One region of the Pseudomonas sp. S3_G06 genome, then DNA from elsewhere that is predicted to be linked to it. Evidence: predicted binding sites of a transcription regulator. Region 1 holds the regulator's gene; each other region holds the start of a gene.
The links. Region 1 encodes sigma-54, which starts transcription at its own class of promoters, with help from an activator protein. Its sites were predicted from a motif close to ANTGGCATNNANNTTGCTNT; they were not measured.
Positions count from the first base shown of each region.

Region 2: AB4N47_RS00900 (pilin) is a predicted target of sigma-54. The motif match lies at 5,856-5,875, and genes of this name have one in related genera.
Region 3: flhA (flagellar biosynthesis protein FlhA) is a predicted target of sigma-54. The motif match lies at 6,525-6,544, and genes of this name have one in related genera.

Region 1 covers NZ_CP162738.1:4,184,183-4,191,903, forward strand. The annotation lists gene lptC (LPS export ABC transporter periplasmic protein LptC) at 1-544, shown strand, start outside; gene lptA (lipopolysaccharide transport periplasmic protein LptA) at 531-1,076, shown strand; gene lptB (LPS export ABC transporter ATP-binding protein) at 1,076-1,801, shown strand; gene AB4N47_RS18835 (RNA polymerase factor sigma-54) at 1,968-3,458, shown strand; gene hpf (ribosome hibernation-promoting factor, HPF/YfiA family) at 3,532-3,840, shown strand; gene ptsN (PTS IIA-like nitrogen regulatory protein PtsN) at 3,852-4,316, shown strand; gene rapZ (RNase adapter RapZ) at 4,319-5,176, shown strand; gene AB4N47_RS18855 (HPr family phosphocarrier protein) at 5,192-5,467, shown strand; gene AB4N47_RS18860 (ZIP family metal transporter) at 5,503-6,396, opposite strand; gene AB4N47_RS18865 (superoxide dismutase) at 6,426-7,037, opposite strand; gene AB4N47_RS18870 (hypothetical protein) at 7,039-7,479, opposite strand; gene AB4N47_RS18875 (class II fumarate hydratase) at 7,507-7,721, opposite strand, start outside.
Region 2 covers NZ_CP162738.1:185,280-193,000, forward strand. The annotation lists gene AB4N47_RS00865 (energy-coupling factor ABC transporter permease) at 107-796, shown strand; gene AB4N47_RS00870 (hypothetical protein) at 862-1,077, shown strand; gene yacG (DNA gyrase inhibitor YacG) at 1,085-1,285, opposite strand; gene coaE (dephospho-CoA kinase) at 1,282-1,905, opposite strand; gene AB4N47_RS00885 (prepilin peptidase) at 1,902-2,774, opposite strand; gene AB4N47_RS00890 (type II secretion system F family protein) at 2,776-3,993, opposite strand; gene pilB (type IV-A pilus assembly ATPase PilB) at 3,996-5,696, opposite strand; gene AB4N47_RS00900 (pilin) at 5,922-6,359, shown strand; gene AB4N47_RS00905 (BON domain-containing protein) at 6,658-7,011, shown strand; gene AB4N47_RS00910 (DUF2845 domain-containing protein) at 7,247-7,546, opposite strand; gene AB4N47_RS00915 (DUF748 domain-containing protein) at 7,543-7,721, opposite strand, start outside.
Region 3 covers NZ_CP162738.1:3,466,317-3,474,037, forward strand. The annotation lists gene AB4N47_RS15480 (protein phosphatase CheZ) at 1-742, opposite strand, end outside; gene AB4N47_RS15485 (chemotaxis response regulator CheY) at 761-1,132, opposite strand; gene fliA (RNA polymerase sigma factor FliA) at 1,300-2,040, opposite strand; gene fleN (flagellar synthesis regulator FleN) at 2,037-2,867, opposite strand; gene flhF (flagellar biosynthesis protein FlhF) at 2,984-4,324, opposite strand; gene flhA (flagellar biosynthesis protein FlhA) at 4,336-6,465, opposite strand; gene AB4N47_RS15510 (DUF6124 family protein) at 6,995-7,354, shown strand; gene AB4N47_RS15515 (hypothetical protein) at 7,521-7,721, opposite strand, start outside.

The sequences.
Region 1 (7,721 bases):
GCTGTTCGGCTGCATCGCGGCGATTTTCGCTGCGGTCGGCTACTGGAACATCAGCCCGGAACGCTTCCTCGACAAGCCGCCGGTCTCGGCCGCCGAGAATCCGATCGACTGGTACGCGACCAACACGCACACCATTCAGTACCTGCCCGACGGCAAGGTGCAGTATGAGATGACCTCCGACAAGGCCGAACACGTCAAGGCCACTGATATCACGCTGGTGACCAAGCCTGATTTGAACATGTATCGCGGCACCGACTTCCCGTGGCACGTGACCAGCGAACGCGGCGAAGTGAACTCGGGCGGCACCGAAGTGGAATTGATCGATTCGGTACGCGTACAGCGCACCGACGAGAAACAGCGCGGCACCCTGATCACCAGCACCCGCATGACCGTGTTCCCGCAGCAGGAATATGCGCAGACTGCGCAACCCGTTAGAATCGAGGGCGCTGGCGGCGTATCGACTGGCGTCGGAATGAAAGCGTACCTGAAGGACAGCAGGATACACCTGCAATCGAACGTAAGAGGACAGTATGAGGCTCGTTAAAACCCTCCCTATTTTGCTCAGTCTGGGCGCAGCACTGGGAAGCGCGAGCGCCTGGTCCCTGCCGAACGATCAGCAGCAGCCTATCCGCATTCAGGCCGACGACGCCCAACTGGACGACAAGAATGGCATCGCCACCTATAAAGGTGACGTGATCATTACCCAGGGCTCGATGATCGTTAAAGGCAACACCGTGACCATGACGCGCGCGCCCAATGGCGACATCGACGTGGTGACCTCGGTAGGCAACCTGGCTTACTTCGAGCAGTTGCAGACACAGGGCGACGCCAACCCGGTCAAGGGCTACGGCGTGACGATTCAATACCACGCCCAGCAGAATCGGGTGGTGCTGATCGACAAGGCCAAGGTTATCGACAAGGATAACAACGTCACCCAAGGCGAAAAAATCGTCTACGACACCGTGAAGAAACTGGCCAGCGCCGGTCGCGCCACGGGCAGCAAGGTCACCGAATCGCGTCCGCGCATCGACATGGTGATCCAGCCGAAGAAGAAAACCGAAGAGAAATCCCAGTAATGGCAACTCTGAAAGCTCAGCACCTGGCCAAGGCCTATAAAAGCCGCCAGGTCGTGCGTGACGTCAGTCTGTCGATCGACAGCGGGCAGATCGTCGGCTTGCTCGGCCCGAACGGCGCCGGTAAAACGACGTGCTTCTACATGATCGTCGGCCTGGTGCAGGCGGATCAGGGCCGTGTGCTGATCGATGACCTGGACGTCAGCCACCAGCCGATGCACGGCCGCGCCAAGGCCGGTATCGGCTATCTGCCGCAAGAAGCGTCGATCTTCCGCAAACTGTCGGTTGCCGACAACATCATGGCGATCCTCGAGACTCGCCCGGAGCTGGACAAGGCCGGTCGGCGCAAGGAGCTGGAAAGCCTGCTGCAGGAATTCCACATCAGCCACATCCGCGACAACCTAGGCATGAGCCTGTCCGGTGGTGAGCGCCGCCGGGTGGAAATCGCTCGCGCCCTGGCCACTGCACCCAAGTTCATCCTGCTCGACGAACCGTTCGCCGGTGTCGACCCGATCTCGGTCGGCGACATCAAGCAGATCATTCACCACCTCAAGGCCAAGGGCATCGGTGTACTGATCACCGACCACAACGTCCGTGAGACCCTGGATATCTGCGAAACCGCTTACATCGTCAATGACGGTCAACTGATCGCCGAAGGTGATGCCGAGACCATCCTGGCCAACGATCTGGTCAAGGAAGTGTATCTGGGTCACGAGTTCCGCCTGTAAGCGCGACAGCGCTGTATCGATTCAAGGCGCATTTATCCGCTTTAATTGTTACAGCGCTCTAGGCAAACACTTCAGTTTCAGGCATATAATTTGCTTAAGTTTGGCGCTTCGGCGCCCTGTAGTGGATGGCGCAAAGCGCCGGCGAATAAGGTGTTAAGCCCCTGCCATGAAACCATCGCTAGTCTTGAGAATGGGCCAGCAGCTGACGATGACACCGCAGCTGCAACAGGCCATCCGCCTGCTCCAATTGTCGACCCTGGACCTGCAACAGGAGATCCAGGAGGCTCTGGAATCCAATCCGATGCTCGAGCGCCAGGAAGAAGGCGACGACTTCGACAACGCCGATCCTCTGGCCGACAACGCCGAACAGAAGCCCGCCGAAATCCAGGAACCCTCCTACCACGAAACCGCCCCGACGGTGGACAACCTCGAGGATGGCGAGTGGAACGAGCGCATCCCCAACGAACTGCCAGTGGATACCGCCTGGGAAGACGTCTACCAGACGAGCGCCAGCAGCCTGCCCAGCAGCGATGACGATGAGTGGGATTTCACCACCCGCACGTCCGCCGGCGAGAGCCTGCAGAGCCATCTGCTCTGGCAACTGAACCTGGCGCCGATGTCCGACACCGATCGCCTGATCGCCGTGACCCTGATCGACTGCATCAACAATCAGGGCTATCTGGACGAAACCCTCGAAGAAATTCTTGAAGCGTTCGATCCTGAACTGGACATCGAGCTCGACGAGATCGAAGCCGTCCTGCATCGCATCCAGCAATTCGAGCCCGCCGGGATCGGCGCCCGCAACCTCAGCGAATGCCTGCTGCTGCAATTGCGCCAGCTGCCCGCGAAGACGCCGTGGCTGACCGAGGCCAAGCGTCTGGTAGCCGATTACATCGACCTGCTCGGCAGTCGCGATTACAGCCAGTTGATGCGCCGGATGAAGCTCAAGGAAGACGAGCTGCGCCAGGTCATCGAACTGGTGCAGAGCCTCAATCCGCGTCCCGGTTCGCAGATCGAGTCGACAGAAGCCGAATATGTCATTCCCGATGTGATCGTGCGCAAGGACAACGAGCGCTGGCTGGTCGAGCTGAACCAGGAGTCGGTGCCACGCCTGCGTGTCAACGCCCAGTACGCCGGGTTTGTGAAACGTGCCGACACCAGCGCCGACAACACTTTCATGCGCAACCAGTTGCAGGAAGCCCGCTGGTTCATCAAGAGCCTGCAGAGCCGCAACGAAACCCTGATGAAAGTGGCCACGCAGATCGTCGAACATCAGCGCGGTTTCCTCGAATACGGCGACGAAGCGATGAAGCCCTTGGTATTGCATGACATCGCCGAAGCGGTCGGCATGCACGAATCGACGATTTCCCGGGTGACCACACAAAAATTCATGCATACCCCGCGCGGTATTTATGAGCTGAAATACTTTTTCTCCAGCCACGTCAGCACCTCCGAAGGCGGCGAATGCTCGTCCACGGCGATCCGCGCGATCATCAAGAAACTGGTCGCGGCGGAAAATCAGAAAAAGCCGTTGAGTGACAGCAAGATCGCTGGTTTACTGGAGGCACAAGGCATTCAGGTGGCTCGCCGCACCGTCGCCAAGTACCGCGAATCCCTCGGAATCGCGCCTTCGAGCGAACGCAAGCGGTTGATGTAAGCCACGTTACAGCGTTCCAGTGGCAGGCTTTTCGGCCTGCCGCTTTATGCACTGGCAACGAAGGAGAAGCTGTATGCAAGTCAACATCAGTGGACACCAACTGGAAGTGACCGAACCTCTGCGTTCCTACATCGAGGAAAAACTCGACCGATTGGAGAGGCATTTCGACAAAATCACCAACGTGCAAGTCACGATGTGCGTCGAAAAACTGCTGCAGAAGATCGAAGCCACACTGCATATACCCGGCGGAGAAGTAGTTGCCAACGCAGAGCACACAGACATGTATGCCGCGATTGATCTGCTGACCGACAAGCTGGATCGCCAACTCAAAAAGCATAAGGAAAAGACCCAGAGCCTCCTCCAGGGCGCGACCGGTCGTTAACACCCCTATCCATGATCCGACTTGAAACCATCCTGACCCCCGGCCGTTCCCAAGTGAACGCGCCGGGCGGCAGCAAGAAAAAAGCCCTCGAACAGATTGCCAACCTGATCCACCGCGAAGTGCCGGATCTGGCGATGCAGGATGTCTTCGAGGCGCTGATCGCCCGTGAAAAACTTGGCTCCACCGGTTTTGGCAACGGCATCGCCATTCCCCACTGCCGCCTCAAGGGCTGCACGGCACCAGTCAGTGCCCTGCTGCATCTTGAAGCCCCGATCGATTTCGACGCCATCGACGGCGCTCCGGTGGACCTGTTGTTCGTGCTGCTGGTCCCGGAAGCCGCAACCGACGCGCATCTGGAGTTGTTGCGCCAGATCGCCAGCATGCTCGACCGCAAGGAAGTGCGCGAAAAACTGCGCAGCGCCGCGAGCAGCGAAGCCTTGTACCAGGTTGTACTGGACGAGCAGAACGGGCACTAATCATGCGTTTGATCATCGTCAGTGGCCGTTCGGGCTCGGGTAAAAGTACCGCCCTGAATGTCCTTGAGGACAACGGCTACTACTGCATCGACAACCTGCCGGCCGGCTTGCTGCCGGAACTGGCCGAGCGGGCGCTGATCCATACTGAACTGGCGCAGCCGCTGGTTGCCGTGTCGATCGATGCGCGCAACCTGCCGAGCCATCTGTCACGTTTCCCGGAATTGCTCGAAGACGTGCGTGCCAAGCATATCAAGTGTGATGTGCTGTACCTGGACGCCGACGAGGAAACCCTGCTCAAGCGTTTTTCCGAGACCCGTCGTCGTCACCCGCTGAGCAACGCCAATCGCTCACTGGCCGAGGCGATTCACGATGAAACCGCCCTGCTCGGCCCGATCGCCGATCTGGCCGACCTGAAAATCAACACTACTAGCCTGAACCTCTATCAGCTTCGCGACACCCTGAAGCTGCGCCTGCTGAATCAGCCGGAACCCGGCACGGCGTTTCTGGTTGAATCATTTGGCTTCAAGCGCGGCATGCCGGTCGATGCCGATCTGGTCTTCGATGTGCGCTGCCTGCCCAATCCGTACTGGAAACCGGAGCTGCGCGCGCAATCGGGCCTTGATGCACCGGTGGCCGAGTACCTGGCGCAGCAGCCGGATGTCGAAGAAATGTATCAGGACATCTACGCCTACCTGAACAAGTGGCTGCCACGTTTCGCCGCCAGCAACCGTGCTTACGTGACCATTGCCATCGGCTGCACCGGCGGGCACCACCGCTCCGTCTACCTGACCGAACGTTTGGGTCAGGCCCTGCAGAAAACCCTGAAGAACGTCCAGGTTCGCCACCGCGACCTCACCTAAAGGATCCACACCGCGATGCCTGCTCGTGAAATCGAAATCATCAATAAACTGGGTCTGCATGCCCGGGCATCGGCCAAATTCGTCGGCGTAGCGGGTCAGTATCCAGACTGCACGATCCGAGTGGGACGCACACCTGAAACTACTGTCGACGGCAAGAGCATCATGGCGATGATGATGCTCGCGGCGGGCAAAGGCACCAAGATCCATTTGAGCACCGAAGGTGAACAGGCTCAGGAAGCCATGGACGCATTGGTCGATCTGATCGAAAGGTATTTCGACGAAGGTGAATAATCCTTGAGGCGGGGCACACTGTTCCTCGCCTTCATTCAACCCAACGCCGTATCCATCACCATCATCAGACAAAACCCGACCAACAGGCCCAGACTGGCCAGCTTGTCATGCCCATGACGGCGCGATTCCGGGATCACTTCGTGGGTCACCACCAGCAACATCGCCCCGGCCGCCAGTGCCAGCCCCAGCGGCAACAGCACCTGAGCCAGACTCACCAGCCACGCGCATAACAGTGCAAATACCGGTTCGACCAGCCCAGACGCCGCGCCGATCAAAAATGCCCTGACCCGCGACATCCCTGCCCCGGCCAGCACCAACGCAATCACCAGCCCTTCCGGTACATCCTGCAACGCAATGCCCATCGCCAGGCTGTCGGCGTCCGCCATCCCGCCGCCGGCAGATACGCCAACCGCCATGCCTTCCGGAATGTTGTGCGCGATGATGGCGAACACGAACAGCCAGATTCGTGGTGGAATCACCGGATGCTCCAGCGTGCCGACGAGCATCTCCGGCGAGGCACCGGAAACGCGCCGATCCACCAGATACAGACCGAACGCGCCGAGCAGGATGCCGAAGCAGATCAGGCCACTGGCGGCCCACGGCGTAAGACCAAGACTCTCCGCCGCAGCAATGCCCGGCACGATCAGCGAAAACGCCGTCGCCGCCAGCATCACCCCGGCGCCAAATCCCAGCAAGGTGTCGCTGAGTGCCTGCGGCATGCGCCGGATCACCAGCACCGGCACGGCGCCAAGCGCCGTGCCCAAAGCGCAGATGGCACCGCCCTGCAAGGCGCGCAACAGCCGCGGTTCCAGATTCAGCCACTGCAAACCGTGGGCGACCAGCAAAGTCATCCCCGCCAACAGCAACAGCGAGCCCACCGCGTAACGAAACATGCGTCCGCTGGCAATCGCCAGTGTTTCCGTGCCCATAGTCAGCCCTGATTGTTTTTGTGGAAGGCTTAAACCAGTGCGGCCTGATAGCGCGCAGCAACTTCCGGCCAGTTGATTACGTTGTAGAACGCGTTGATGTATTCCGGACGACGGTTCTGGTAGCGCAGGTAGTAGGCATGCTCCCAGACGTCGAGACCGAGGATGGGGGTATTGCCGTTCATCAACGGGCTGTCCTGATTGCCGCTGCTTTCCACAACCAGCTTTTTCGCCGGCGTCACGCTGAGCCAGGCCCAGCCGCTGCCGAAACGGGTCAGCGCGGCTTTGGTGAAGGCTTCCTTGAAGCTGTCGAGTCCGCCCAGTTGCTCATCAATAGCCGTGGCCAGCGCGCCGTCGGGCTTGCCGCCTCCGTTGGGCACCATCACTTCCCAGAACAGCGAGTGATTGGCGTGACCGCCGCCCTGATTGATCACCGCCGCGCGAAGTTTTTCCGGTAGTTGCTGGACGCTGGCGACGAGTTTTTCCACCGGCCATTCGGCAAACTCGGTGCCTTCTACGGCGGCGTTGAGGTTGTTGATGTAGGTCTGGTGATGCTTGGTGTAATGGATCTCCATGGTCTGCGCATCGATGTGCGGCTCGAGGGCATCGTAGGCGTAAGGCAAGGCAGGCAAGGTAAAAGCCATTTCAATGGACTCCATGCTGATGAGAAGTTGAGGCGCGGCGGGCATTGCCGGTGTCGGAATGCAGCAGGCGTTGGGTGCGCGGGTACTCGCCGTGCTCGCTGATGAAATTCAACAGTTCGACGTAGGTCTTGCTGCTCTGGCGCAACGCCGCCTCACGCAGCGCCGGGCGAAGGCGTTCGTCCTGCATGGTCTGCAACAAACGTTGATGGATAGCGCACAGGTATTCGGCGCTCTCCTCCGGTTGGTTCAGGCGCAAATGCAGGTCGGCGAGGTTGTGATGAGAGACGACGCAGGCCGCCACCGCTTCGTCGGCATCCGCCCAGCGTTCGAACAACACTTGCGCCAGGGCCAGGGCTTGCAGGTAAGCCTCACGGGCGTCGATCAGTTCGCCCAGCATGAAGCAGCGATTGGCCCGTTCGATCGTGCGTTTCCAGTGCTCCATGGTGAGCCTCCAAAGCGGTTGCGGGGTTTACACGCCGCCGGCGGTGAGTTTCTCGGGGTTGAGCAACTCTTCCAGCTGGCTGCGCGACAGGTCGGTGTGTTCCAGAGCGACGTCGATCACCGCGCGGCCTTCCTTGTAGGCCTGCTTGGCGATTTCGGCGGCTTTCTGGTAACCGATGATGGGGTTGAGCGCGGTGACCAGAATTGGGTTGCGCGACAACGCTTCTTGCAAGCGCGATTCGT
Region 2 (7,721 bases), 1.9 Mb from region 1:
GGAGCTGCCGAAGGCTGCGATCTTTTGCTTTATAAACAAGATCAAAAGATCGCAGCCTTCGGCAGCTCCTACAAAAAAAGCGTGTCGAGTAGCAGGTGAGGGAATCATGATCGGCGCCGAACTGCTTTCAACGGCAAGCCTGACGCTCGGCTGGCTGATTTATCTGTCGGTGCTGCTCTGGGCGATCATGCGTTCGCCATGGGTCGAGCTGTTCAGCGACAGTCGCCGGCAGCACTTGCTGTTCGGCACGGTGTTCGCGCTATTTCTGCTGTGGCTGGTGCGCAGGGATTTCGACACCGGCGTGTCGTATCACTTTATCGGCATGACGGCGGTGACGCTGCTGCTCGATTGGCCGCTGGCGATCGTCGGCGGGCTGGTTGCGCAGATGGGGCTGGTGCTGCTGGGGCGTCAGGACCTGGCTGCGGTGGGCGTCAATGGCGCGTTGCTGATTCTGCTGCCAGTGCTGATCACCGAATGCGTGGCAATCCTCGTGGAGCGTGCGCAACCACGAAATCCGTTCGTTTACATCTTCTGTTCCGGTTTCTTCGCCGCTGCGTTGTCCGGCCTGTTGTGCCTGATTCTGAGTCTGACGTTGCTGTGGTACGACGGCCTCTTCGCCATGCCGGAATGGCTGGAAGATTTCGTCGGCTACCTGTGGTTGCTGCTGTTCCCCGAGGCCTTTATCAACGGCATGGTCGTCAGCGCGTTGGTGGTGTTCTGCCCGGAATGGCTGGAGACCTTCAACCGCACCCGTTACCTTTCAGCGCCGTGGAAGGACGACGATCCGAAGTCTTGATCCACATCAAACCGGCCATGCCGCAGAAATTTCATGCTCACGCAAATCCCTTCAGGAGCAGTGGCATGGGCGTGTACGAATGGGCGCGGCAGGAAACCCGGCAGAGTCTGGAGCTGGCGCAGGAAGTGGGCTTTGACCCGGGCCTGAGTTTGCGCGCCCTGCTCAGCGCCGTGGTGCAGCAGAGCAAGGCCGTGCGCAATGCCGAAGACCTGGCCGACGAGTTGCGCTTTCTTGCGGAGAACCTCGACGACAGTCAGGACTACGGCTTTATGCGGCCCTGATCAGCGATCAGTGACGCGGATCGAAATCGCCGGAAAACAGCTCGTCTTCGGCATCCGGGGCGACCGGAATCTTGTGCTCTTCTGAGGCCCAGGCGCCGAGGTCGATCAGTTTGCAGCGGTCGGAGCAGAACGGACGGAATTTGTTCGCCGGGGTGAATTCGACGGGGGCGCCGCAGGTTGGGCATTCAACGGTTGGAATCTGGCTCATGCTTGGCCTCCGGATAAAGTCAGATAAAAGTGATGCAGACGCTCGACTTCGCTGTGCAGCCAAGAAAGGTCGCGGTCGTTGACGATCACGTCGTCGGCACGGCTCACGCGGTCTTCACGGCTCGATTGCGCCTTGAGGATCGCCTGCACCTGCGCTTCGCTGGTCTGGTCACGCTGCAAGGTGCGTTCGATCTGCAGTGGTTGCGGCGCATCGATGACCAGAATGCGCTGAGTCATCGCGTATTGCCCGGACTCGATCAGCAGCGGTGAAACCAGAATCGCGTAAGGCGATTTTGCCTGCGCCAGATGATGAGCGATTTCTTCGCCGATCAACGGATGCAGCAGCGCTTCAAGCCAACGCCGCTGTTCAGGGTCTTCAAAAATCAGTTTGCGCAGGGCGGCGCGGTCCAGCGTGCCGTCGGCCTGCAACACGGCGGAACCGAAATGCTCGGCGATTTTCGCCAGCGCCGGACGCCCCGGCTCGACTACCCAGCGCGCCGCATGATCGGCATCCACCACATGCACGCCGAGGTCGATGAAGTGCTGCGCCGCCGCGCTTTTGCCGCTGCCGATGCCGCCGGTCAGGCCGAGGATCCAGGGTTTTTCCACAGGGGTATTCATTTCAAACCGACAGACTGCCAATAGAAGTCGGTTATTTGACCACCCCAGAGCAAGGCAATCCAGCCGGCAATTGCCAGAAAGGGCCCGAAGGGGATCGGCGTCGAGGTTTCCTGGGCGCGCAGGCGCAGCATGACGACGCCCAAAATCGCTCCCACCAAGGATGACAACAGAATCGTCAGCGGCAGAATCTGCCAGCCACCCCAAGCGCCAAGCAAGGCCAACAGCTTGAAATCGCCGTGACCGATGCCGTCCTTGCCGGTGAGCAGTTTGAACAGCCAGAACACCGACCACAGCGCCAGATAACCCGCGACTGCGCCCCACAATGCATCTGGCAACGCCACGAACACGCCGAAGCTGTTGACGATCAGCCCCAGCCACAGCAGCGGCAGCACCAGCACGTCGGGCAGCAGCTGATGTTCGCAGTCGATCAGACTCATCGCCAGCAAGCCCCACGTCAGCAAAATCAGCAAGCTCGCCGGCCAGCCGAAGCCCAGATGCCAGGCGATGAATGCCGAGAGCAGGCCGCAGGCCAGTTCGGTCAGCGGGTAACGTCTACTGATCGGCGCCGAACAGGCCGAGCAGCGCCCGCGCAGCAGCAGATAACTGAGCAGCGGAATGTTTTCCCACGGGCGGATCCGGTGTCCGCAATGCGGGCACGCGGAGTGCGGCAGCATCAGGTTGTAGGTCGGCACGGGCGTTTCGCTGGGCAGGCCGAGCACATCATGGGCTTGCTGGCGCCAGTCGCGCTCGAGCATTTTCGGCAAGCGCCAGACCACAACATTGAGGAAGCTGCCGACCACCAGCCCGAGCAGCAGCGCGCTGACCACAAAGGCCAGCGGATACACGGCAAACAGTTCATCGATAGGCATGTCAGATCGCTGAGCCGAGTTGGAAGATCGGCAGGTACATGGCCACCACCAGTCCACCGACGATGACCCCCAGCACCACCATGATGAACGGCTCCATCAGGCTGGTGAGGTTGTCGACCATGTTATCGACTTCTGCTTCATAAAAACCGGCGACCTTGTCGAGCATGTCATCCAGCGCGCCCGATTCCTCGCCGATGGCGGTCATCTGCACCGCCATATTGGGAAACACACCGGTGCTGCGCATGGAGAAATTGAGCTGCATGCCGGTCGAGACGTCCTGCCGAACCCGTAGCACCGCGCGCTTGAACACCACGTTGCCGGTGGCGCCCGCCACCGAATCCAGCGCCTCCACCAACGGCACACCGGCGGCGAAAGTGGTCGACAGGGTGCGGGCAAAGCGGGCGACGGCGGACTTGTACATCAAAGTGCCTACCAGCGGCAGCTTCAGCAGCCAGGCATCGCGCCGGTCGCGCAGGGCCTGCGAGGTCTTCAGCGCGTGACGAGTGCCGAAAAACGCTGCCACCAGTGCAAACAGAATCGCCCACCACCACTGCTGCATGAATTCCGACAGGCTGATGATCATCAGGGTGAAGCCCGGCAGTTCTGCGCCGAACCCGGAGAATACCGACTGGAACTGCGGCACCACTTTGACCAGCAGAATGCCGGTCACCACCGCCGCCACCAGCACCACGGCGGTGGGGTAGGTCATGGCTTTCTTGATCTTGGCCTTGAGCGCTTCGCTTTTTTCCTTATAGGTCGCCACTCGTTCGAGCAACGTGTCGAGGGCACCGGACTGTTCGCCGGCGTCGACCAGGTTGCAGTACAACTCGTCGAAGTATTGCGGCTTCTTGCGCAGGGCCGTGGCGAAGCTGTTACCGGCGGCAACTTCCTGTTTGACCTCATCGACCAGCTTGCGCATGGCCGGGTTTTCGAAGCCTTCGCCGATGATGTCGAAGGACTGCAACAGCGGTACACCGGCCTTCATCATCGTTGCCATCTGCCGGGTGAACAGGGCGATGTCCTGCGGTTTGATGCGTTTGCCCAAGGTCAGCAGGGAGGCGGACTTCTTGCGCACCTTGCCCGGGTTGATCCCCTGTTTGCGCAGCTGCGCCTTGATCAGTGCGGGGTTCTGTCCGCTTAGTTCGCCGCTGACTTTGCTGCCTTTGCGGTCGGTGCCTTCCCAGGCGTAAATGCTGACTTTTGCTGCCTTGACCGCCATGTTCAATCCTTGGTGACCCGGTTGATTTCCTCAAGGCTGGTGATGCCTTGCATGGCCTTGTACAGCCCGGAAGTGCGCAGATCGGCGAAACCGTCGCGGCGCATCTGAATGTCGATTTCCAGCGAATTGCCTTCGGCCATGATCAACCGTTGCAGGTCCGGTGTGTTCTTTACCACTTCATAAATCCCCACGCGTCCTTTGTAACCGCCGTTGCAGTGATCGCAACCGACCGGCTCGTAGATCGTGAAATGGCCGATGCGTTCCTCGGGGAAGCCTTCCTTGAGCAAGGTTTCGTGCGGGATTTCCAGCGGCCGCTTGCAGTGTGCGCACAACTTGCGCGCCAGGCGCTGGGCGATGATCAGGCTGACCGAGGTGGCAATGTTGAAACCGGGAATGCCCATGTTGTGCAGGCGTGTCAGGGTTTCCGCTGCGCTATTGGTGTGCAGGGTCGACAGCACCAGGTGGCCGGTCTGCGCGGCCTTGATCGCGATCTCGGCGGTTTCCAGGTCGCGGATCTCGCCGACCATGATCACATCCGGGTCCTGACGCAGAAACGAGCGCAGCGCCTGGGCAAAGTCCAGCCCTTGGCGGGGATTGACGTTGACCTGATTGATGCCTTCCATGTTGATTTCCACCGGGTCTTCGGCGGTGGAAATGTTGATGTCGACGGTGTTGAGGATATTCAGCCCGGTGTACAGCGACACGGTTTTACCGGAGCCGGTGGGGCCAGTGACCAGAATCATCCCTTGCGGCTGTTTCAGCGCGGCCAGGTACAAGGCTTTTTGTTCGGCTTCGTAGCCCAGCGCATCGATGCCCATTTGTGCACTGGACGGGTCGAGAATCCGGATCACCACTTTTTCGCCCCACAGGGTCGGCAGGGTGTTGACGCGAAAATCGATGGATTTGCTTTTCGACAGGCGCATCTTGATCCGCCCGTCCTGGGGTTTGCGTCGTTCGGAAATATCCAGACTGGCCATCACCTTCAGGCGAGCGGCAATACGCCCGGCCAACTGGATCGGCGGCTTGGCCACCTCGCGCAGCATGCCATCGGTGCGCATACGCACCCGGTAGTTTTTTTCGTAAGGCTCGAAATGCAGGTCGGAAGAGCCGCTCTTGATCGCGTCGAGCAGCATCTTGTGCACGAAGCGTACGACCGGGGCATCGTCGGCATCGAGGCCGCCGATCACGTCCTGTTTGTTGTCATCAATGGACTCGACGTCGAGGCCGTCGAGATCGACATCGGCCATTTCTTCCAGACCCGAGGCGTGGCTGTCGAAGAACTTGTCGATGGCGTCACTGAGCTTGTCGTCCTCGACCAGAATCGCTTCGGTGCTCAGGCCGGTGCTGAACTGGATGTCGCTGATCGCCTGCTGATTGCTCGGGTCGGAAAGGCCCACGAACAGTTTGTTGCCGCGCCGCCACAAGGGCAGGGCGCAATGCTGACGAACCAGTTTTTCACTGACCAGGCCCTTGGGCTGAGTCTCTTTGTCGAGGCAATGCAAATCGAGCAGGGCCATGCCGAAATGTTCGGAAGCGATCTCGGCAATTTGCCGGCTGTTGACCAGTTTGTTGTGTACCAGGTAATTGACCAGCGACACGCGATTGCGCTGGGCCTGCGCCCAGGATTGCCGGGCACTTGTTTCCGTGAGCAGTTCGGCCTGGACCAATTGCTTGGCCAGACCGCTCAGAGCGATGTCATTCATGGGGATTCCGCACGCTTGCCGTTCATGACTTATAGCCTAGTCAAGTGACAGCGCCAAACACGGCCGGTGCAGGTGACAAAAAGTGTCAGATAGTGCGGTCGCGGGTGTAGGAAACGGCGCAGGAAATTGCGCGCGCCCAGCAGGCGGGGCCTGAAAGGCGTTGGCATGGGCTGTGCTGAGCCTTGTTCAGATCATGAGATTTCGACTCATGCATGGAGCGTGTCTATGAAAAAACAACAAGGTTTCACATTGATCGAGCTGCTGATCGTCGTGGCGATCATCGGCATTCTGGCGACTATCGCCCTGCCGCAGTATTCGAAGTATCAGGCGCGGTCGAAGGTGACGGCGGGGCTGGCGGAGATTAGTGCATTGAAAGTGCCGTTCGAGGACACGATCAATCAAGGCACAGCTCCAACTCTGGCCAACGTTGCCAATGGTGCGACTACTACCTCCAACTGTACGTTGGCAGTTACAGGCACAGCCGCGACTGGCGAAGGCACGCTTACCTGTACCCTGCTCAATGCACCAGGTCCGGTGTTAGGTAAAACCATTACGCTTTCTCGTTCCGGGGCGGCGACGGGGAATACCTCCGGTGTTTGGACGTGTGCGACGACGGTCAACTCTGATTATTCTCCGCGCGGTTGCACGGCGAGCGGTACGTAATCACAAAGGTGAATAATCAGAATGCCCCGCATTGCGGGGTATTTTTGTATCTGCGATCACTTAACAAAAGCTCCAATAATTTCAGCAGCTTATGAACTTTCCGAAAAACCGCAACTTGCATGCGAAATTGCGTTGAGTCATGCATTTTGCATGAAAACGAAAATCAATGTTTTTTATAACTCATTGTTTTTAAACAGTTTTATGCGACTGAAAAAGTTGGCACAGCGTTCGCAATATCTCCGGTAACCCTGCTGACAAGCGTTACAGCAGACTTCCAGTAAAAACAGGAGTTACTCGTATGAAGAAGTTCGCTATCACTGCCGCTGCTACCGCTCTGACCCTGACCATGGCTGGTGGCGCTTTCGCCCAGTCCGCTCAGGCTACCCAGGCGCCAATGGTTCTGGCTGCCGGTGAAGTTACCGAAATGAAACAAGATACCAGCGACACCTGGATCACCACCAAGGTCAAAGCTGACCTGGTTACCGAAAAAGGCATTCCAGGCACCGACATCAAAGTCGAAACCAACAAGGGTGTAGTTTCCCTGTCGTCGACCACTGCGGTAACCGAGTCGCAGAAAGAAGTCGCCGTAGGCATTGCCAAGAAAATCAAAGGCGTTAAAGCGGTCTCCGCTGATGGCCTGAAAGCCGAGTAAGGCAAGACTTCTCGCCTGAACCGGGAGAAGACGCGACAGACGGGCCGAGCAATACGTCTGCCGCAACTTTAGAGTTCATGCGAACGGTCACACGGATGTGACCATTACAGGCCCCGGCACTTGTGTCGGGGCCTGTTCTATTTGGAGAATCAAAAGATCGCAGCCTTCGGCAGCTCCTACAGGGAAATGCATTCCAAATGTAGGAGCTGCCGAAGGCTGCGATCTTTTGCTCTTCTCAGTTACCGCGTTTGCTGTTGATCTGCCGCAGGCGATTGCCTTCGAAACGCAGGTATTGATACATGCCGTTGTTCGGGCCGTAGGTCCATTCCTCGACCTGAAACTCTTCGCGGCGATTGGCGCTGCGCTTGTAGCCGAGCACATCGCGACTGACCGGCTCGCCACATTTTTGCAGCACTTCGCTGGCGCGGTCGCCGAGGCTGATCAACTGGCTGCCGCAGCGCAATGTATCCGAAGCCGACGCGTGGCCGGCGGCGCAGGTCAGCGCGAGCACAGCCAGCCAGTTACGCACGGTCATTCGGCATCCAGGTGCATTTGCGTCACCACACGGCCGTCGCTTTCGGCCTCGCCGAGGTTGGCGTCGATGAAATACACGCGGTCATCCTCGAGCTTGCCCTTGTCGACCAGGTAATCCTTGATGGTGCTGGCGCGATCCTGGCCCAACTGGCGCAACAGCACCTCGCTGCCGCTCC
Region 3 (7,721 bases), 720 kb from region 1:
ACACAACGTCTTCTCGTTTATCGGCATGAATCTGCGGACCTTCACCCTGCGAGAGATGTTTTTGTGGATCTTTTTCAGCAAGCATTGCGGCGCGGTCATGTTCGATGCCCGCAAAGCGGTCGACCTGACTGGCCATGAGCACGAGTTTGAGCAGATTGCTTTCGACTTCGGTGACCAGTTGGGTCACACGCTTGATCACTTGACCTGTGAGGTCCTGGTAATCCTGAGCCAGCAGGATGTCGTTGAGGTTGCTCGACACCGCACGGTTGTCCGTGCTGCTGCGTGACAGAAAACCGTCGACCCGGCGCGCCAGTTCGCGGAACTCTTCAGCCCCGACCTCGCGACGCATGAAGCGGCCCCAATCGGCGCTCAACGTCTGCGCTTCATCAGCGAGACTGTTGACCACCGGCGTGGCGCTTTCCACCAGATCCATGGTGCGGTTGGCCGCGGCTTCCGTCAGCTTGACCACATAGCCCAGGCGTTCGGTGGCGTCGGTGATTTGCGACACTTCCTCGGCCTGCGGCATGTGCGGATCAATCTGGAAATTGACGATCGCACTGTGCAGTTCACGTGTGAGTTTGCCCACTTCCTGATACAGGCCGCGGTCACGGGTCTGATTGAGCTCATGGATCAGTTGCACCGCGTCGCCGAACTTGCCTTTTTCAAGGCTCTCGACCAGTTCGACCGCGTGTTTTTTCAGGGTCGATTCGAAATCGCCCTGTGATGATTCGTTATGCTCCATAGCTCCCCCGCGCATTCATCAGCCGATGCGTTCGAAAATCTTCTCGATTTTGTCTTTCAACGCTTGAGCCGTGAAAGGTTTGACCACGTAACCGTTCACACCGGCCTGGGCGGCCTCGATGATCTGCTCGCGCTTGGCTTCAGCAGTCACCATCAACACCGGGAGGTGCTTGAGTTTTTCATCGGCGCGCACGTGACGCAGCAGGTCGATACCGGTCATGCCCGGCATGTTCCAGTCCGTTACCAGAAAGTCGATGCTGCCGCTGTTGAGCACCGGAATGGCAGTGGTGCCATCGTCGGCCTCGACGGTGTTGGTGAACCCAAGATCGCGCAGCAGGTTCTTGATGATCCGCCGCATCGTTGAGAAGTCATCAACGATGAGGATTTTCATGTCTTTGTTCAATTCGACCTCCAAGCAGTCTTAAACGCGCCCAGCACCTGGACGCGCCACTTCAATCAATCGGCGCAGCACTTAAAGTTTGTCTGGAGCACAACGGATCGAGACCGGCGCCGTTCATCACCGCACCAGCCTCGTTTCGCAGTGTCCCCACACTGCCTTCAGCGCGCTCGCCACTCCCCCAAACGCCCCCGCAGACGGGCCGCGCACTGGCTGTGTAACTGGCTGACCCGCGATTCACTGACGCCAAGGACTTCACCGATTTCCTTGAGGTTCAGCTCTTCGTCGTAGTACAGCGCCAACACCAGTCGCTCACGCTCCGGCAAATTGGCAATCGCGTCCGCCAGCGCCGCCTGGAAGCGTTCATCTTCCAGATCGCGTGACGGCTCCATATGAGCACTGGCGCCATCCTCGTGCAGCCCTTCGTGTTCGCCGTCCTGCAAGAGGTCGTCGAAACTGAACAGGCGACTGCCCAAGGTGTCATTCAGAATCCCGTAGTAATCGTCGAGACTCAATTGGAGTTCGGCCGCAACCTCGTGATCTTTAGCGTCACGGCCGGTTTTAGCTTCAATCGAGCGAATCGCGTCGCTGACCATCCTGGTATTACGGTGAACCGAGCGTGGCGCCCAATCCCCTTTGCGCACTTCATCGAGCATCGCGCCGCGGATTCGAATGCCCGCGTACGTTTCGAAACTGGCGCCTTTGCTGGCGTCGTATTTGGTCGAGACTTCGAGCAAACCGATCATCCCGGCCTGGATCAGGTCTTCGACCTGCACGCTGGCCGGCAGGCGCGCCAGCAAGTGATAGGCAATGCGCTTGACCAGTGGCGCGTAACGCTCGATCAATTCGTATTGCGCGTCACGCGCCGACTTTTTGTAAAGATTCATGCCACTGGCGGTCATATCACAGGCCCTGCGGTTTGCTGCACGAGACGCTCGACGAAAAATTCCAGATGCCCGCGCGGGTTGGCCGGCAGCGGCCAGGTGTCGACCTTCTGGGCGATGGCCTTGAAGGCCAGCGCGCACTTGGAACGGGGAAAGGCTTCGTAGACGGCGCGCTGCTTCTGCACCGCTTTGCGCACGCTTTCGTCGTACGGCACGGCGCCGACGTATTGTAGGGCGACGTCGAGGAAGCGATCCGTGACCTTGGTCAACTTGGCGAACAGGTTGCGCCCTTCCTGCGGGCTCTGCGCCATGTTGGCCAGGACGCGGAAGCGGTTCATGCCGTAGTCGCGGTTGAGCAACTTGATCAGCGCGTAAGCGTCGGTGATCGAAGTCGGCTCGTCGCAGACCACCAGCAACACTTCCTGGGCGGCGCGTACGAAACTGACTACCGAGTCACCAATACCCGCAGCGGTGTCGATCACCAGCACGTCGAGATTGTCGCCGATGTCGCTGAACGCCTGGATCAGGCCGGCGTGCTGCGCCGGGCTCAGGTGCACCATGCTCTGCGTGCCGGAGGCCGCCGGCACGATGCGAATCCCGCCCGGCCCCTGCAACAGCACGTCGCGCAGTTCGCAACGGCCTTCGATGACGTCGGCCAGTGTGCGCTTGGGTGTCAGCCCCAGCAGAACGTCGACGTTCGCCAGGCCCAGGTCGGCGTCCAGCAGCATGACCCGACGGCCAAGCTCTGCCAGCGCCAGCGACAAGTTCACTGACACGTTAGTCTTGCCGACGCCACCTTTGCCGCCGGTCACCGCGATCACCTGTACGGGATGCATGCTGCCCATGTTATTTCTTTACCTTGTCTTGCATAGACGGAGGCCACATTACTGGCTGCGCGTTCCTGATCGGAACAATGCGTGGCAGACCATCGATGTAGGTACAAAAACTGTTCATGATTACCTCAGCCAACCTGCTTGGTCGGGCTGTGATAGATATCAGCGAACATGTCAGCCATGGCTTCTTCGCTGGGTTCTTCCTGCATTTGCACGCTGACGGCGCGGCTGACCAGTTGATGACGGCGCGGCAGATGCAAATCATCCGGAATCCGTGGGCCATCGGTCAGATACGCGACCGGCAATTCATGACTGATCGCCAGGCTCAACACTTCGCCGAGACTGGCCGTTTCATCCAGTTTAGTCAGGATGCAGCCGGCCAGCCCGCAACGCTTGTAACTGTGATAAGCGGCGGTTAGAACCTGTTTCTGGCTGGTGGTTGCCAGGACCAGATAATTTTTTGAGCGAATGCCACGCCCGGCCAAGCTCTCGAGCTGCATGCGCAACGCCGGATCACTGGCTTGCAGGCCGGCAGTATCGATCAAAACCACGCGTTTGCGTAGCAGTGGATCCAATGCCTGCACCAGCGACTGACCCGGATCGACGTGCGTTACCGGCACGTTGAGGATGCGCCCGAGGGTTTTCAGTTGTTCCTGCGCGCCGATGCGGAAGCTGTCCATGCTCACCAGTGCAACGTTCTGCGCGCCGTACTTGAGCACGTAACGCGCGGCGAGCTTGGCCAGCGTGGTGGTCTTGCCCATGCCGGCGGGGCCGACCATGGCAATCACACCGCCCTCTTCCAGCGGCTCGACTTCCGGTACGGCAATCATCCGCGCCAGGTGCGCCAGCAGCATGCGCCAGGCCTGACGCGGTTCTTCGATATCGGTGATCATCGCCAGCAGATCGCGCGACAGCGGGCCGGACAGGCCGATGCGCTGCAGACGGCGGTACAGATTGGCTTGGGCCGGACGGCTGCCTTGCAGCTGATTCCAGGCCAGGGTGCCGAGCTGAACTTCCATCAGCTCGCGCAGGCTGTTCAATTCAAAACGCATCGAATCCAGCGCACGCGGATCGACGCCCGCCGAGGCCTGCGCAGGCGCTGCGGCCGGGCGCGTCGGTGCGGCGTAGGTCGGCTCGCTCAACGGTTCGGCAGCGGTCAGCGGCAGGCCTGCGGTCAACGGCAGCCCGGCGAACAACTGCTGATTGGTGTTGCCGTCGGCTTCGCCACGCAGGCTCAGCTCGGCCTGGGCGGTGACGATGCGCGACTGGGTCTTGCGCAGCTCGTCTTCGAGTTCCATGTTCGGAACCCGTGGCGCCAGCGCCGACAATTTGTAATCCAGAGCCGCCGTCAACTCGACGCCGCCGGCAATGCGGCGGTTGCCGATGATGGCGGCATCAGCGCCCAGCTCATCGCGAACCAGCTTCATGGCCTGACGCATATCGGCGGCGAAAAAACGCTTAACTTGCATAAACCACTACCTCAGCCGTTGGGCCCTACTGTCGCAACGATGGTCACTTGCTTGTTGTCCGGTACTTCCTGGTAGGCCAGTACATGCAGGCCTGGCACTGCGAGGCGACCGAAGCGCGAGAGCATCGCGCGAATCGGGCCTGCTACCAGCAGGATCACCGGTTGGCCTTGCATTTCCTGACGCTGGGCCGCTTCGATCAACGAACGCTGCAGCTTCTCGGCCATGCTCGGCTCCAGCAGAACGCCCTCTTCCGAGCCTTGTCCTGCCTTCTGCAGACTATTGAGCAATATCTGTTCCAACCTTGGTTCCAATGTGATTACAGGCAGCTCGGACTCAGTGCCTACAATGCTTTGGACGATTGCACGGGATACGCCGACCCGCACAGCGGCGACCAGCGCGGCGGTATCTTGACTCTTGGCAGCGTTGTTCGCGATCGCTTCGGCGATGCTGCGAATGTCGCGCACCGGCACGTGCTCGGCGAGCAGCGCTTGCAGGACCTTGAGCAACTGCGACAGCGAAACCACGCCCGGCACCAGCTCTTCCGCCAGTTTCGGCGAGCTCTTGGCCAGCAATTGCATGAGCTGCTGCACTTCCTCGTGGCCGATCAGCTCACTGGAGTGCTTGTACAGAATCTGGTTCAAGTGGGTGGCGACCACGGTGCTGGCGTCGACCACGGTGTAGCCGAGCGATTGCGCCTGGGCGCGCTGGCTGATTTCGATCCACACTGCCTCGAGTCCGAAAGCCGGATCTTTGGCGTTGATCCCGTTGAGCGAGCCGTAGACCTGGCCCGGGTTGATCGCCAGTTCGCGATCCGGGTAGATCTCGGCCTCGGCGAGAATCACGCCCATCAGCGTCAAGCGATACGCGCTCGGCGCCAGATCGAGGTTGTCGCGGATGTGCACGGTCGGCATCAGGAAGCCCAGATCCTGCGAGAGCTTCTTGCGCACGCCCTTGATCCGCGCAAGCAATTGCCCACCCTGATTGCGGTCCACCAACGGGATCAGGCGATAGCCGACTTCCAGGCCGATCATGTCGATCGGCGTCACGTCGTCCCAGCCCAGCTCCTTGGTTTCCATGGCGCGGGCCGGCGACGGCAGCAGTTCCTGCTGACGCTTGACCTCTTCCAGCGCCACGACCTTGGCCACATTCTGCTTTTTCCAGAACAGGTACGCGCCGCCCGCAGCCAGCGCCGCCATGCTCAGGAAGGAGAAGTGCGGCATGCCCGGCACCAGGCCCATCACCGCCATCAAACCAGCGGCCACGGCCAGCGCTTTCGGCGAGGCGAACATCTGGCGGTTGATCTGCTTGCCCATGTCTTCCGAGCCGGAAGCACGGGTCACCATGATCGCCGCTGCTGTAGATAACAACAGTGATGGCAATTGCGCCACTAAACCGTCACCGATGGTCAGCAAGGCGTAAACCTTGCCCGCATCGCCGAAGCTCATGCCGTGCTGGAAGATACCAACCGCCATGCCGCCAATGAGGTTGATGAACAGAATCAACAGGCCGGCGATCGCGTCACCACGGACGAACTTGCTCGCACCGTCCATCGAACCGTAGAACTCCGCCTCTTGGGCGACTTCCTGACGGCGCGACTTGGCTTGATTCTGGTCGATCAGGCCGGCGTTGAGGTCGGCGTCGATCGCCATTTGTTTGCCGGGCATCGCATCGAGGGTGAAACGCGCGCTCACCTCGGAAATCCGCCCGGCACCCTTGGTCACCACGACGAAGTTGATGATCATGAGGATCGCGAAAACCACGATACCGACCACGTAGTTACCGCCGATCACCACCTCACCGAAGGCCTGAATTACCTTACCGGCTGCGGCGTGGCCGTCCTGACCGTGGAGCATCACCACCCGCGTCGAGGCCACGTTCAACGCCAGTCGCAGCAACGTCGCCACCAGCAGAATGGTCGGAAACACGGCGAAATCCAGCGGCCGCAGCGCATACACGCAGACCAGCAGGACGACGATCGACAGGGCAATGTTGAAGGTAAAGAAGACGTCGAGCAGGAACGGCGGCACCGGCAACATCATCATCGCCAGCATGACCAGCAGCAACAACGGCACGCCCAGATTGCCTCGACTGAGGTCGGCAACGTTGGTGCGTGCTGTATTGAATAACTGAGTGCGATCCACCGGTTTTCCCCGTTCCTTTAAAGCAAACTTTTGACGCCCCGAACGGACGCAGGGCGGCTATTGCAAGAAGCTTTCCAACTTTTGCCCAAGCAGAAAAGATCGCAGCCTTCGGCAGCTCCTACATGGATTTACATCTCCTGTAGGAGCTGCCGAAGGCTGCGATCTTTGTTTTTAAACGACGAGTTTAAAAGACACCTGCCGACACGGTCTCAAGGCTACAAATCCTTGCGCCATTGCCTACAGCCAAGCCAGAATCCGCCGGCTTGTGCACCTGGGGGTCGGGTTCTATCGTGGTCCGGTCGCTGACGAATCAGCGATCGGGTTTAGCGACCCGGATCAACTCAGTGCATCAGCGATCGTGGCTTCGTTGCGGGATTTTTCGCCCGCAATAACGTTATGGCGGCTGTATGCGGGAGACCTTCGGGTCTACCGGGGTGCCTGAGACCGGTTCGCTAACCTGCGTACAGCTGCCACCTTCACTTGTTTAGCGACAGGGGGAAAGTGGCTCCATAACCTCAGGAGCTTCACCATGATCAAACCCACACCCAACCCGCCCGAGTCCGACCCCACCTCCCCCTACGAATCCCTCGACTCAAAAAAACTCCACCAAGCCGCCGACCGCGCCCTCGACCACTACCTCTGCCCACCCGGCTCGACCCCACCGCCGTTCAGCCCCCGCGCCATGTACGCCGTCACCGCCGACACCAAAAACGAAGACCTGCTGGCCAACGCCTGCGAAACCCTCGCCTCGGCCAAAACCATCGCCCAGGAATTCGCCGGACTGGTGAAACCATCCCAGCGCCGTACCCTGATGGGCATCGCGCAACTGATCATGCTCGGGGAACTGGCGGTGAATCGGGTGCTGGATAATCTGGAGTTGCCGCAGTAGCGACACGCGATGATCGTTCCCACGCTCCTGCGTGGGAATGCCTCAACGGACGCTCTGCGTTCGGCTTTGGAAGGGACGCGGAGCGTCCGGGCTGCATTCCCACGCAGAGCGTGGGAACGATCATAAAAAACCGCCGCCCCGTTTTCAGCGGCTTTGCGAACAGTGGTCAATACCGGAGGATTTTTACTTTTCCATTCTTGCTCTTGGGCAATTCGAACTCGACCTCGCCGCCGACTTTGACGCTCGCCCGCAGGGCATCGGGCAATGGAATGCTGAATCGGTATTCTTTGGCCGTCAGAAAAAAACCCGTGGCTTCGGCAAAGGAAATACATCGTCCCGAGGGCTTCGGCGTGATGGTGCCCCTTCC